3 linked regions of the Myxococcus hansupus genome follow. The protein of the gene in region 3 interacts with the protein of the main gene of each other region in a pairwise test. Links are inferred from orthologs where the notes say so. Each region holds a gene or a part of one and is shown on either strand. Other genes may lie near its edges.

The links.
Region 1: the proteins of rpe (region 3) and eno interact in binary tests that used the Escherichia coli proteins (3 or more experiments, as listed by UniProt). The link is inferred for Myxococcus hansupus from one-to-one orthologs.
Region 2: the proteins of rpe (region 3) and dnaN interact in binary tests that used the Escherichia coli proteins (3 or more experiments, as listed by UniProt). The link is inferred for Myxococcus hansupus from one-to-one orthologs.

Annotation. Positions count from the first base shown.
Region 1 is NZ_CP012109.1:2,959,731-2,963,815, reverse strand. Bases 827-3,821 are described here. They hold eno (phosphopyruvate hydratase), read right to left. Parts: upstream 2,976-3,821; coding sequence 1,677-2,975; downstream 827-1,676. Other genes in these bases: A176_RS11780 (ADP-ribosylglycohydrolase family protein), read left to right, coding at 3,055-3,821; surE (5'/3'-nucleotidase SurE), read right to left, coding at 884-1,672; A176_RS11795 (peptidoglycan DD-metalloendopeptidase family protein), read right to left, coding at 827-881. In the rest of the region: more of A176_RS11795, read right to left, coding at 1-826; more of A176_RS11780, read left to right, coding at 3,822-4,085. UniProt on the Escherichia coli protein: Catalyzes the reversible conversion of 2-phosphoglycerate (2-PG) into phosphoenolpyruvate (PEP). It is essential for the degradation of carbohydrates via glycolysis.
Region 2 is NZ_CP012109.1:8,321,522-8,325,392, forward strand. Bases 770-3,550 are described here. They hold dnaN (DNA polymerase III subunit beta), read right to left. Parts: upstream 2,823-3,550; coding sequence 1,716-2,822; downstream 770-1,715. Other genes in these bases: A176_RS32790 (hypothetical protein), read right to left, coding at 770-1,630; A176_RS32800 (DUF6748 domain-containing protein), read left to right, coding at 3,224-3,547. Outside these bases: A176_RS32785 (DUF1990 family protein), read left to right, coding at 1-98; more of A176_RS32790, read right to left, coding at 350-769; A176_RS32805 (hypothetical protein), read right to left, coding at 3,569-3,871. UniProt on the Escherichia coli protein: Confers DNA tethering and processivity to DNA polymerases and other proteins. Acts as a clamp, forming a ring around DNA (a reaction catalyzed by the clamp-loading complex) which diffuses in an ATP-independent manner freely and bidirectionally along dsDNA.
Region 3 is NZ_CP012109.1:704,215-708,165, reverse strand. Bases 670-3,530 are described here. They hold rpe (ribulose-phosphate 3-epimerase), read right to left. Parts: upstream 2,500-3,530; coding sequence 1,840-2,499; downstream 670-1,839. Other genes in these bases: A176_RS02930 (GAF and HD-GYP domain-containing protein), read left to right, coding at 2,674-3,530; A176_RS02940 (response regulator), read left to right, coding at 1,437-1,823; A176_RS02950 (beta propeller repeat protein), read left to right, coding at 670-822. In the rest of the region: more of A176_RS02950, read left to right, coding at 145-669; more of A176_RS02930, read left to right, coding at 3,531-3,951. UniProt on the Escherichia coli protein: Catalyzes the reversible epimerization of D-ribulose 5-phosphate to D-xylulose 5-phosphate.

The sequences.
Region 1 (4,085 bases), 2.3 Mb from region 3 along the record:
CCATCCAACCGGACCTCGAAGTGCAGGTGCGGCCCGGACGTGCGGCCAGACTCGCCCACCGTCGCGATGACCTGCTCCCGGCGGACCTTCTGCCCGGTGCGCACGCGCAAGTCCTTGTTGTGGGCGTACAGCGTAATCAGCCGGTTGGCGTGCTCGACGATGACGATGTTGCCGTAGCCCCGCTGCTCGCCCGCGTAGAGGACCGTGCCTTCCTGCGCCGTCTTCACGGGTGTGCCCGAAGGCGCCGCCAGGTCGATGCCGTCGTGCGGCTCCTTGCCCTTCTTGCCGAAGCGGCCGTACAGCACGCCCTTCAGCGGCCAATCCAACATCCCCTGCGTGGCCAGCCGGGGGCGGGACGCGCTTGCCGGGCGTGTCTGCGGCCGGCTCCGCGAGGGGGGCTCCTCGCGCCGCCCCGCGGTGGGAACACTGCGCCGGGACGCCGTGGACGTGGAGGCCCGCACCGGCTCCGCGTCGGCCTCCGCCAGCGCCTGCACCGTCACGTTGCGCTCGACGCCGGGGATGGTGAGCTCCTGCCCCACCGCCAGCGTCCAGGGCGCCTTGATGCCGTTGGCCGAGCCCAGCTCGTCCACCGTGAGGCCGTACGTCTTGGAGATGCGATACATCGTCTCGCCCGCGGCGACGACGTGACGCACCGACACCAGCTCCGGCTCGGCATGCGCGCCGCGCAGGTTGAACGGCAGCGGCGTGGTCCGCTCGGCGGTGTCCGCGGCCTGGGCCCGTGGGGCGTCAGGCGCGGGGTCCAGTCCCGTGTCCGGGCCGGCCCCGGAGGAGACCCGGGTGCCCACGCAGCCGCTCAACGTCACGGCCAGGAGGAACACCCGGAGCGCCCCAAGCGCTCGGCTGGACACGCACGACGCCAACGCTAGGCACCCTCCGGTTCGTGCCGGAGGAAACCATCGACCTGCCACCCGGAGAGGTCCGGGAGGCGGCCGTGGTCCGTCAGCTCGAAGTGCAGCGGAGTGACGGAGACGCGCTTGTCCCGGAACACGGCATTGCAGTCGCTGCCCGGGATGTCCTCGTGCTGGTAGTCGCTGCCGCCAATCCAGTAGTACTTCCGGCCGCGCGGGTCTTCGTTCTCCACCACCTCGAAGCCGTACGAGTGACGACCCTGACGGGTGACGACGTAGCCCTCCGGCTCCACGCCTCCGGGGATGTTCACGTTGAGGAGCATCCTGGGCGGCAGCGGCCGGGACAGCGCGCTGGCCACCAGCGACCGGGCGAACCGGGCGCCCGGACCGAAGTCGAACGTACGCCGGGACACGAGGCTGAAGGCGATGGCGGGGACGCCCAGGAGCGCACCCTCCATCGCCGCGGCCACCGTGCCGGAGTACATGATGTCTTCGGCCAGGTTCGCGCCGTGGTTGATGCCGGAAACCATGAGGACCGGGCGATCATCCTTCAGGAGATGGTTGATCGCCAGATAAGCGCAGTCCGCGGGCGTCCCATCGACGGCGAACCACCGCTCCCGCACCTCCTTGATGCGCAGGGGGCGGTGCAGGGAGATGGCGTGGGAGGCGGCGCTCTGCTCCCGGTCGGGAGCCACCACCCACACCTCGCCCAGGGGGCTCACGGCCTCGACCAGCGCCTGGAGCCCCTCGGAGAAGTAACCGTCGTCGTTGGAGACGAGGATGCGTCTGGGCTTGTCGCTCACGGGCTCACTTCTTCTGGTTCAGGGCGCGGAACACCGACTTGCCAGCGTAGCGGGCCGAGGCCCCCAGCTCGCCTTCGATGCGCAGCAACTGGTTGTACTTGGCCACGCGGTCGGAGCGGGACGCGGAGCCCGTCTTGATCTGCCCGCAGTCCAGGGCCACCGCCAGGTCGGCGATGGTGGTGTCCTCCGTCTCGCCCGAGCGGTGGCTCATGACGGACGTGTACCCGGCCCGGTGCGCCATGCGCACGGCGTCGAAGGTCTCCGTCAGGGTGCCAATCTGGTTCACCTTCACCAGGATGGAGTTGGCCGTGCCCGTCTCGATGCCGCGGCCCAGGCGCTCCACGTTGGTGACGAAGAGGTCGTCGCCCACCAACTGCATGCGCGAGCCGAGCGCGTCGGTGAGCTTCTTCCAACCGTCCCAGTCATCCTCCGCCATGCCGTCTTCGATGGAGATGATGGGGTAGCGCTCCGAGAGGCCACGGTAGTACTCGAGCAGGCCCGTGGAGTCGTACTCCTTGCCCTCGCCCTTGAGCTTGTACTTCTTGCTGCCCTTGTCGAAGAACTCGCTGGCCGCCACGTCCAGGGCCAGGAAGAGCTGCTCACCGGCCTTGAAGCCCGCCTTGTCGATGGCCTCCATGATGAGCTTCAGCGCTTCTTCGTTGGCCGGCAGGTCCGGGGCGTAGCCGCCCTCGTCGCCCACGCCCGTGGCCAGCTTGCGGTCCTTGAGGATCTTCTTCAGCGCGTGGAACACCTCCGCGCCCCAGCGAAGGCCCTCCGCGAAGGACGAGGCGCCCGCGGGCACCACCATGAACTCCTGCACGTCCACGCGCGTGTCCGCGTGCGCGCCGCCGTTGAGGATGTTCATCAGCGGCACCGGCAGGGTGCGCGCCTGCACGCCGCCCACGTACCGGTACAGCGGCAGCCCGTGCGCGTCCGCGGCGGCCCGCGCGGCGGCCATGGACACCGCGAGGATGGCGTTGGCGCCCAGCTTGCCCTTGGTGGGCGTGCCGTCCAGCTCCAGCATCCGCTGGTCCACCGCGAACTGGTCCGCCGCGTCCGTGCCAATCAGCGCCGGCGCGAGCACGTCCACCACGTTCTTCACGGCGTTCTGCACGCCCTTGCCCAGGTAGCGCTTCTTGTCGCCGTCACGCAGCTCGATGGCTTCGTGCTCACCGGTGGACGCACCGGACGGCACCGCGGCGCGGCCACGGGCGCCACCGGCCAGGTGGACCTCCGCCTCCACGGTGGGATTGCCACGAGAGTCGAGCACTTCGCGCGCCAGAATCTGAGAAATCTCGGTCATAGGCGGCCGTTTCTAGAAGACCCCCCCGGGAGGGGCAAGCGTGGTCGCAGGTCGCGCTGCTACAGTGTCCACCCGTCGAATGCCTCCGCCCCAACGCCGCCCCGCCGTGAAGGGGCCTGATCCTCTGCTCGCACAACGGCGCCGCGGCGCGCTGCTGGGCATGGCCGTGGGCAACGCGCTGTCCGTCCCCACCGCGCACCGGCCCTTCATGGCCGTTTCGTTTCCCAAACAGGCGGAGGGCCCCTACTTGAAGTTGATGGGCGGCGGCCCCCACGAGCTGCGCCGGGGCCAGGTGACGGAGGAGGTCCAGCTCGCGGCCTGCCTGGGCCACAGCCTGCGCGCCCTCCGACGCTACGACGCCGCGGACGCACTGCGTCGTTACCGCGCGTGGCAGCCCCACGCCTTCGACGTCAGCGAGCCCATGAAGGACGTGTTCGAGGACTGCGACACGTCCGGCTTCCCGCCCCTGGGCGCGGGGCGGCGCGTCTGGCTGCGCGCGTACCGCCAGCCCGCGGGCGCGGGGAGCCTGTCGCGCACCGCGCCGCTGGGCGTCTACCTGGCGGGTGACGCCGCCGCGCGCACCCAGGCGTCCCTGGAGGACTCCGCCCTCACCCACTTCGACCCGCGCTGCCAGCTCGCCTGCGCGGCCTTCAACGCGGCCATTGGCCACGCCGTCACCCACGGCGCGGGCCTGAAGGCGACGGACCTCATCACCGCCGCGGAGTCCGGGCTGCTGCTGGCGGGCGCGGCGCTCGGGCGCTCCGCCGCGGACCACGTGCAGGAGGTGGGCTTCGCGGCCAGCCTGCTCCGGGAGGACCTGGCGGCGGCCCAGCAAGAGGACCCCATGCTCTACGGGCCGGAGCTGCACCTCCACCGCGCCCAGCACGCGGTCCGGGTCGCCTTCCGGCTGGCCTTCTGGGAGCTGCTCCACGCCCCCAGCGCGGAGGCCGCCCTCCTGGACGTCGTCCACCGGGGAGGCGACACGGAGGCCCACGCCACGATTACCGGCGCGCTCCTGGGCGCCTTCCATGGCGAGCAGGCCCTGCCCGAGGAGTGGCGCCGACAGGTGCTGGACGCGCTGGCCACCGTGAAGGGGCCGCTGTGGGAAGT
Region 2 (3,871 bases), 7.6 Mb from region 3 along the record:
TAGCGCTGACGGAAGACGCCCTGCTCGCGGGCCTCGCCTCGCGGCTGCTGCCCACCTTCGAGGCGCCGACAGGACGCGTGGTCACGCTCCCAACGTAACGCGCCGATGGCGCGCGCGATGCGCATACCGCCCGCGCTACTCCGCCGCGTGGGCGATATGCCTCTCGCGAGGCCACGCCGCCAACGTCACGAACCGCATGCGTCGCTACCGCCCACGCCACGCCGCCGCGTGGGCGATATGCCTTTCACAAGGCCACGCTGCCAACGTCACGAACATCAAGCGTCGCTACTGCCCACGCCACGCCGCCGCGTGAGATGCCTCCGCTCGCGAGGCCACGCCGCCAGCGTCACTACCGCCCACGCCACGCCGCCGCGCGCGCGGCGTGCACCAGCGTGGGCAGGTCCTTCCCATCCAGGCCCGCGTCGGCGTCAGCATCCGCTGTGGGTACCCGCACGCGCTCGGGTGAGAACAGGCGCGCGGGCGTCTGCCCCTGCCCACGAAGCAGGATGAACAGCCGCAGCGCGTCCCGCAGCCGCTCCACGTCGGGGCCCTGCTCGTCCCGCGCCCGCTGCGCCGCGGTCCACAGCCGCGCCCACGCGGTCTCCTCGTCCCAGGTCCCCACGGGCCGCTCACGCGACAACACCGCGAGCCGCGCGGCCACCTCGAACAGTCCCGCGCGGCCTTCGCCAAATGCCTCACACGCCGGAAGCCGGATGTCTCCAGACGCGTCGACCTCCGCGGACTGCGACGGCACCTCACCGCCAGCACGCCCCAGGTCACCGGACACAGCGCGCCCCAGCTTCGCCTCACGCGCCGCCAGCCACACGAGCAGCGCCGGCACCTCCGCATCGAGCGGCACCACCGGCTCCAACTGCGTCTCCATCAACGCCCGCAGCCGAGCCCAGGCCACCCCGCGCCAGAACGCCGCGTGCAGCAGCAGCTCCGGCCCGCTGCGAGGCACCCGCTGCGGCGCCCGAGACGCACGCGCCTCCAGGAACCGCTTCACCTGCCCGCGCGTATCGAAGTGATCCAGCCGCTGCCACAGCGCCGCCAGCGAGCCCTCCGCCAGGGGCAGCGCCCGCTGGAGCGCCTCCGCCTCCTCCACCGTGAAGGGAAACAGCCCCTCCGGCGCGGGCCGCTTGAACACCTGTTCGAACACGTCCGCGGCGGCGCACGCGGCGCGCAGCTCCGGCAGGTTGCGCGGCAACAGCTCCACCGCCCGCGCCCAACTGTGCCGCCCCAGGAGCGGCCCCGCCTCCAGCACCGTCTCTTCCAGCTTGAGCAGCGCCTCGCCCAGCGTCGCCGGACGCGCCGCCACGGGCAGCCGCTTGAAGGCCGCGTGTTCCACGGCCTCGCGCAGGCGCTCCACCTCGCGCATCAGCTTCAGCGGCTCGGCTTGCTCCGGCCAGCCCTCCGCGGCGGCGCGGCGCTTCAGCGCGGCCAGGGTGGCGTCCACCTCCGGCTGCGCGCGCGCCACCTCCAGCAGCAGCTCGAACTGCGCCCGCACACGGTCCTTCCAGAAGAAGGCCGTCAGCATCCCGCGCAGCGCGCGGTAGCGCAGGCGCGTGGCCTCCAGGAGGTCCGCGCGGTCCTCCAGCCGGGCGCGCAGATTGTCCGGATGCGTGGCCATGCCTTCACCATAGGAAGGCACCGGCCCCGTGTCAGGCCCCCCAGGGGGCCGATCGCCTCACGAGTGAACGGAAGGCGCCGTCCGCTCACACCCGCATGGGCATGACCACGGCGGTGAAGCTGCGGTCGCCAGGGGCGTGCAGGACGCCCGGGCTGTGCTCGTCACCCAGCTCGAAGGACACCTCGTCCGTCTCCGTGACGGCGAGCACGTCCATCAGGTAGCGCGCGTTGAAGCCGATGACGACGCTGTTGCCCTGGTAGGCCAGGTCCAGCACGTCCTTGGCCTCGCCCAGGTCCGGGTTGCTGGCGGTGATGATGAGCTGGTTCGTCTCCAGCCCGATGCGCACCGCGTTGCTCTTGTCCGCCGACAGCAGGGCGATGCGCTTGAGGCTCTCCAGCAGGCGCACCTTGGGCACCAGGACGACCTTCTCCCCTTCCTTGGGGATGACGCGCTGGTACTCGGGGAACTGGCCGTCGATGAGGCGCATCACCATGGTGAGGCCCGGCTTCTTGAACAGTGCCGAGTTCTCCGCGAAGCCCAGGTGGCACTCCGCGTCGGGCGCCTCGTCCAGCAGGCGCTTGAGCTCCATCAGGCCCTTGCGGGGGATGATGACACCGCTCTTGAGCTTGAAGTCCCCCGGCAGCTCGCGCTCCACCAGCGCCAGACGGTGACCGTCGGTGGCCACCATGCGGACCTTGCCGGTGGACTGGGGCTCGAAGAAGACGCCGTTGAGGATGTAGCGCGTCTCGTCGCTGGAGATGGCGAACTGCGTCTTCTTGATCATCTCCAGCAGCGTGTTGCCCCCCACCTGCACCAGGGGCGCGTTCTCTTCCTTCGGCAGCTTGGGGTACTCCTCGGCCGCCATGCCCACGATCTTGAAATGGGCCGAGCCGCTGGAGATGTCCACGTAGTTGTTGGCCAGCTTCTTCAGCGTGACCTGGGCGTCCGGCAGGTTCTGGACGATGTCGAAGACGTACTTGGCGCTCAGCGTGACGGCGCCCGTCTTGATGACCTCGGCCGGGTGCTCGGACACGATGCCGATGTCCAGGTCGAACGCGGTGACCGTGATGCCGCCCTTGTTCGCGGTGACGAGCACGTTCGCCAGGATGGGCATCGTCGTCTTGCGCTCCACGATGCCCTGGGCGCGGTAGAGGGCCTTCTTCAGCTCGTCGGCGGCGATGCGGAATTCCATCGGAGGGCGTCCTTACAGGTCACGGCCCTGGAGGCCGATCATGCAGGCCGGATGTAGCCCCTGCACTCCTCTCCGTCAACGCGCGGAGTGCAGCGCCACGACAACACTGTGGGAGGCGAAGCACCCCACCCACCCGCTGCAACTGACCGCCAGTCACCAATCCAGCCCCCGGGCTGGCCCCCAGCCGCGAGCCGGAGCACACTGGCGCCTCTTTTCCGCTGGAGCCCGTCATGAACAGCCGCCCGCTGCTGCTCGCCGCTCTTATCCTTGGCCTCGCATCCGGGTGCAGCAAGCCGCCCGGCGCCTCGTCCGCCCCGCCGCTGGCGAGCGAGAATGGAACCCCCTCCTCGGAGCCGGCCGGCAACGCCGCACCCCGGGACAGTGAGAACGGAACGCCCACCATGAACGCCCCCACCAACGGTTCCCAGCCCAAGCAGGGTGAGAGCACTTCCTACATCGTCAAGGACAGCGGCGTGCGCTGCTTCGCCCCGCCCTGCCCCACCTACAACGCCTTCCCGGCGGACAAGCCGGACGCGGAGCCCATCCCCGTGCACGAGCTGGAGCTGTCCAGCGTGGCGGAGGGCTCGGACGAGAAGATGGAGTCGTTGATCCGCAAGACGCTGGACGGCACGGGGCTCAAGGTCCAGGGCACCCTGGAGACGCGGCCCAACGCGGGGCCCGCCGGGGCGGCCACCGTCCTGCGCGCCAGCAAGGTGGAGAACTGAGCCAGCCCACCCGGGTGGGACTCAGATTTGGATTCCCACCTGGAGGCCGGGCCAATGCTGGAGGCGTTGATCCGGCTCCGGGTTGCTCTCACTGAAGGGCATCCGGGTGATGCTGTCGAAGTCCGACGCGCCCCAGGAGAACCAGGCGTTGTACGTGGGCCCGGCGAACACGGCCAGGCGCGGCAGGAGCTGGAAGCCCACCATCAACCGGGCCTGCCCCAGCACGTTGCCGCCGTCGCCCTCCAGGGGGTTGCGCACCGGCTGCACCGCGCCGCCGGTGACGTCCAGGTCCACCCAGAGCCGCCGGGCGAGCGTCATGTGCCC
Region 3 (3,951 bases):
AACAAGCCCGCCACTCCCAAACATCCAGCCGCGCTCTACTTCAACGAGCTCGCGCCCCTGCACGGCGCCGACGAGCGCTGCGTGCTGTACTGCCATTTCTAACACCCGCCCGACCCTGATGCGCCGCTGACGCGGACCGTCATCATGGCGCCGCAGAACAAGTGGGGCGTGGTGAGTAACCGGGACATCAACAACCCGCCCTGTGGCGGCGACTTCATCGAGGAAGCCCGCCAGCGGCGACTGATCAGTGTCTACGCGAGCGGCGACACCTATCGCTACGACGTCCTGCAACGCACCAGGCTGGGTCGGCCGCCGCACGCAGGCTTTCTCTCGGGTCTGCGACGCATTGGCCAGAGCGTGTACGCCTGCGGCGGCCAGAACACCGTGTACCGCCTGGATGCCGGCGGCTGGGTGGACCTAGCGGGACCGCTGCGCCAGCCCTACAGCGGCCCGAGCGACCCGACCCTCAATGCAATCGATGGCTTCGCGACGAATGACCTTTATGCCGTGGGCCATGCAGGCGCCGTTTTTCACTTCGATGGCGCGGCATGGCGCTCACCGGAAACGCCGACCCACGCAGCGCAGCATCAAGTGGTGTGCCACGACGACGGACTCGTGTACGCATGCGGCGCCGGCACCGTGCTTCGCGGTGGAACGCAGGGCTGGCAGCCCCTGAACACGGCCGAACACACCGAAGACTTCTGGGGCATGGCGACCCTGGACGGCACCATCTACCTCTGCACCTACCGCACGCTTTACAGGGTGGTGGATGGCACGCTCAAGGAGGTGCCGGTCAGCGCAAATGGCTCGGGCTCCTTCTAACGGCTGGCCAGCAACAAGGCTTTCTCGTGGGCGACCACCGGCACCGGCCGTGTGCTGCGCTTCGACAAGGCCGACTGGTCCGAGTTCGTCTGGCCCGACAGCGTCTGAGGCGGGGGCTGGCTGCGTCCGCGACGCGAGCTTGTCGCGGACGCGGTGGCGCAGCTTGTGGAACCATCCGGCGGCCAGGTCGACATCCATCGGGATGCCAGCGGCACCACAGCAGGGAGCCCAAAAAGAAACGGGCTGGAGACCTTGCGATCTCCAGCCCGCTTCATGACGTGGTCGGGGAGACAGGATTTGAACCTGCGACCCCTTGGTCCCGAACCAAGTGCTCTACCAGGCTGAGCCACTCCCCGATATGTCGCCTCGCCGGACGGTCCTTCTCGGGACCGGCGAAGTGCGGGCGGTAGTACCCGAGCCGCCCAGCCGAGTCAACGTCCTCGGATCACCTTTTCTTCCGCCCCGCCCCGCCCCGAGCGACCCACCAGCCTTGCCCCTCCCGGGTGGGTCCCGACTCTGCTTCACAAGACCAAGAAATTCCTGTACTCCCGGATAATTCCCCCCCCCTCGCTTCATTTCACGAGGCAGGCACAGCATTGTTGCACCTCGAAGCCATGACGCCGCCCCCCGTCGTCCTCATCTCCGATGACGAGCCCCTCATCGTCTCCGCCCTCGCCCGCGAGGGGAAGCGCTCAGGGCTGAACTGCATCTCGGACACCACGTCCGAGCGCGTCCTGGAGCTCGCCCGTGAGCACCGGCCGGCCGTCATCATTTTGGACATCAACCAGCACCAGGACGGGCGCGACTTGCTCGCCCAGCTCAAGCAGGACCCCAGCACCCGCGACTGCAAGGTCATCATCCTCAGCGCCGTCGAGGACCAGTTCACCCGCCACGTCTGCTTCGAGCTCGGCGCCGACGACTACGAGGTGAAGCCCTTCGACCCCACCTTCATGACCCGCGTCGCCCGGCTCGCCTCCTCCGTGTCGCGCGCCCGCATCTAGCGCCGCGCCCGCCGCCTCACGAGCGCAGCGAGCGGATGGCCTCCGCGTAGTCCTTCGCACCGAAGACGTAGCTGCCCGCCACCAGCACCGTGGCCCCGGCCTCCACCACCCGCTTCGCCGTGGTGGCGTTGATGCCGCCGTCCACCTCGATGTCCACGTTCGTCAGCCCGCGCGCATCCAACATCCCGCGCAGCCGGCGCACCTTGTCCACCGTGGACTCGATGAAACCCTGGCCGCCAAAGCCCGGATTCACACTCATCAGCAGCACCATGTCCACGTCGCCCAGCACCTCCTCGATGGCCGACAACGGCGTGCCCGGGTTCAACACCACCGCCGGCTTCGCCCCCGCGTTGCGAATCTGCTGAAGCGTCCGGTGCAGGTGCGGACTGGCCTCTACGTGCACCGTCAGCACGTCCGCCCCCGCCTTCACGAAGGCGTCCACGTACCGCTCCGGCTCCACAATCATCAGGTGTACGTCCAACGGCTTCGTCGCCACCCGCTTGATGGCCTCCACCACCACGGGGCCAATCGTGATGTTCGGTACAAAGCGGCCATCCATGACATCCACGTGAACCCAATCCGCGCCGGCGGCTTCAATGGCGCGGACCTCCTCGGCCAAGCGGCCGAAGTCACAGGACAAAAGCGACGGAGAGATGCGAACGGGGCGTCGGCTCATGCGGCGCTTCATAACCGCAACCCGCGCCCGCGCTAAGGCCGAACACAGCCGCGCGACGTCCACCAGACAGGCGGGGACCTGTCAGGTGGGCCCCCCAAGGCAGTGACGTGTGTACCCGTGCTAGAACTTTGAAGCCCTTCGCGGCCCGCTGGCCGCTTCTCACGGAGCCGCTTGGTGCTCGCTCAACCTGCCCCACAGCCCGAGCTCAACCGCCGCCTGGCGAAGCTCACGTCCATCCTGGATGTCGCGAAGGCGATGAGCGCCGAGCGCGACCTCGACCTGCTGCTCCCCCTCATCCTCTTCGAGGCCACCAAGGTGGTGGAGGCGGACCGCTGCTCGCTCTTCATCCTGGACCGCGAGCGCAACGAGCTGTGGAGCAAGGTGGCCCAGGGCTCGAAGAACGAAATCCGCCTCCCGGTGGGCAGCGGCGTCGCCGGGCAGGTGGCGCAGACAGGCGCCGTCATCAACATCCCCGACGCCTACGCCGACGCCCGCTTCAACCGCTCGTTCGACATCTCCAGCGGCTACCAGACGAAGACCATCCTCTGCGTCCCCATGCGCGACGCCGGCGGCGAGGTGACGGGCGTCATCCAGGCCCTCAACAAGCTGGGCGACGCCAGCTTCAACGCCGAGGACGAGGAGCTGCTGCTCGCCCTGGGCGCCCAGGCCGCGGGCGCCATCGAGAACGCCCTCCTTCACGAGGACATCAACCGCCTCTTCGAGGGCTTCGTCTCCGCCTCCGTCGTCGCCATCGAGTCTCGCGATCCAACCACCGCAGGACACTCCGGCCGCGTCGCCGACCTCACCGTCGCCATGGCCCAGGCGCTTGAGCACCTGTCCACCGGCCCCTACGCGCACACCCGATTCTCCGCGGGCGAGCTTCAGGAGCTGCGCTACGCCTCCCTGCTCCACGACTTCGGCAAGGTGGGCGTGCGCGAGCCGGTGCTGGTGAAGGCGGAGAAGCTCTACCCGCACGAACTCGAGGGCCTGCGCGCCCGCTTCCAGCTCGCGCGCAAGGACCTGCAGCTCCAGAGCTACCGCCGCCGCATCGAGGCCGTGAAGGTGCGCGGTCAGGCGAACCTGGCGGAAATCGAGGCCGAAGAGGAGGAGCGGCTCGCGCGCGAGTCAGGGCAGCTCGACGAGGTGATGGCGTTCATCCTCTCCTGCAACCGCCCCACGGTGCTCGCGCAGGGCAACTTCGAGCGCCTCCATGAGCTGGGCGGGCTGCGCTTCGTGGATGCCCACGGACAGGCCCAGCCGCTGCTGCTGCCCGGCGAAATCCAGTCGCTCTCCATCGCCCGCGGCACGCTCTCTCCCGAGGAGCGCCGCGAAATCGAGAGCCACGTCGAGCACACCTACCGCTTCCTGTCCCAGATTCCGTGGACGCGCACGCTGCGTCGCGTGCCGGAGATTGCCTACGCCCACCACGAGAAGCTGGATGGCACTGGCTAC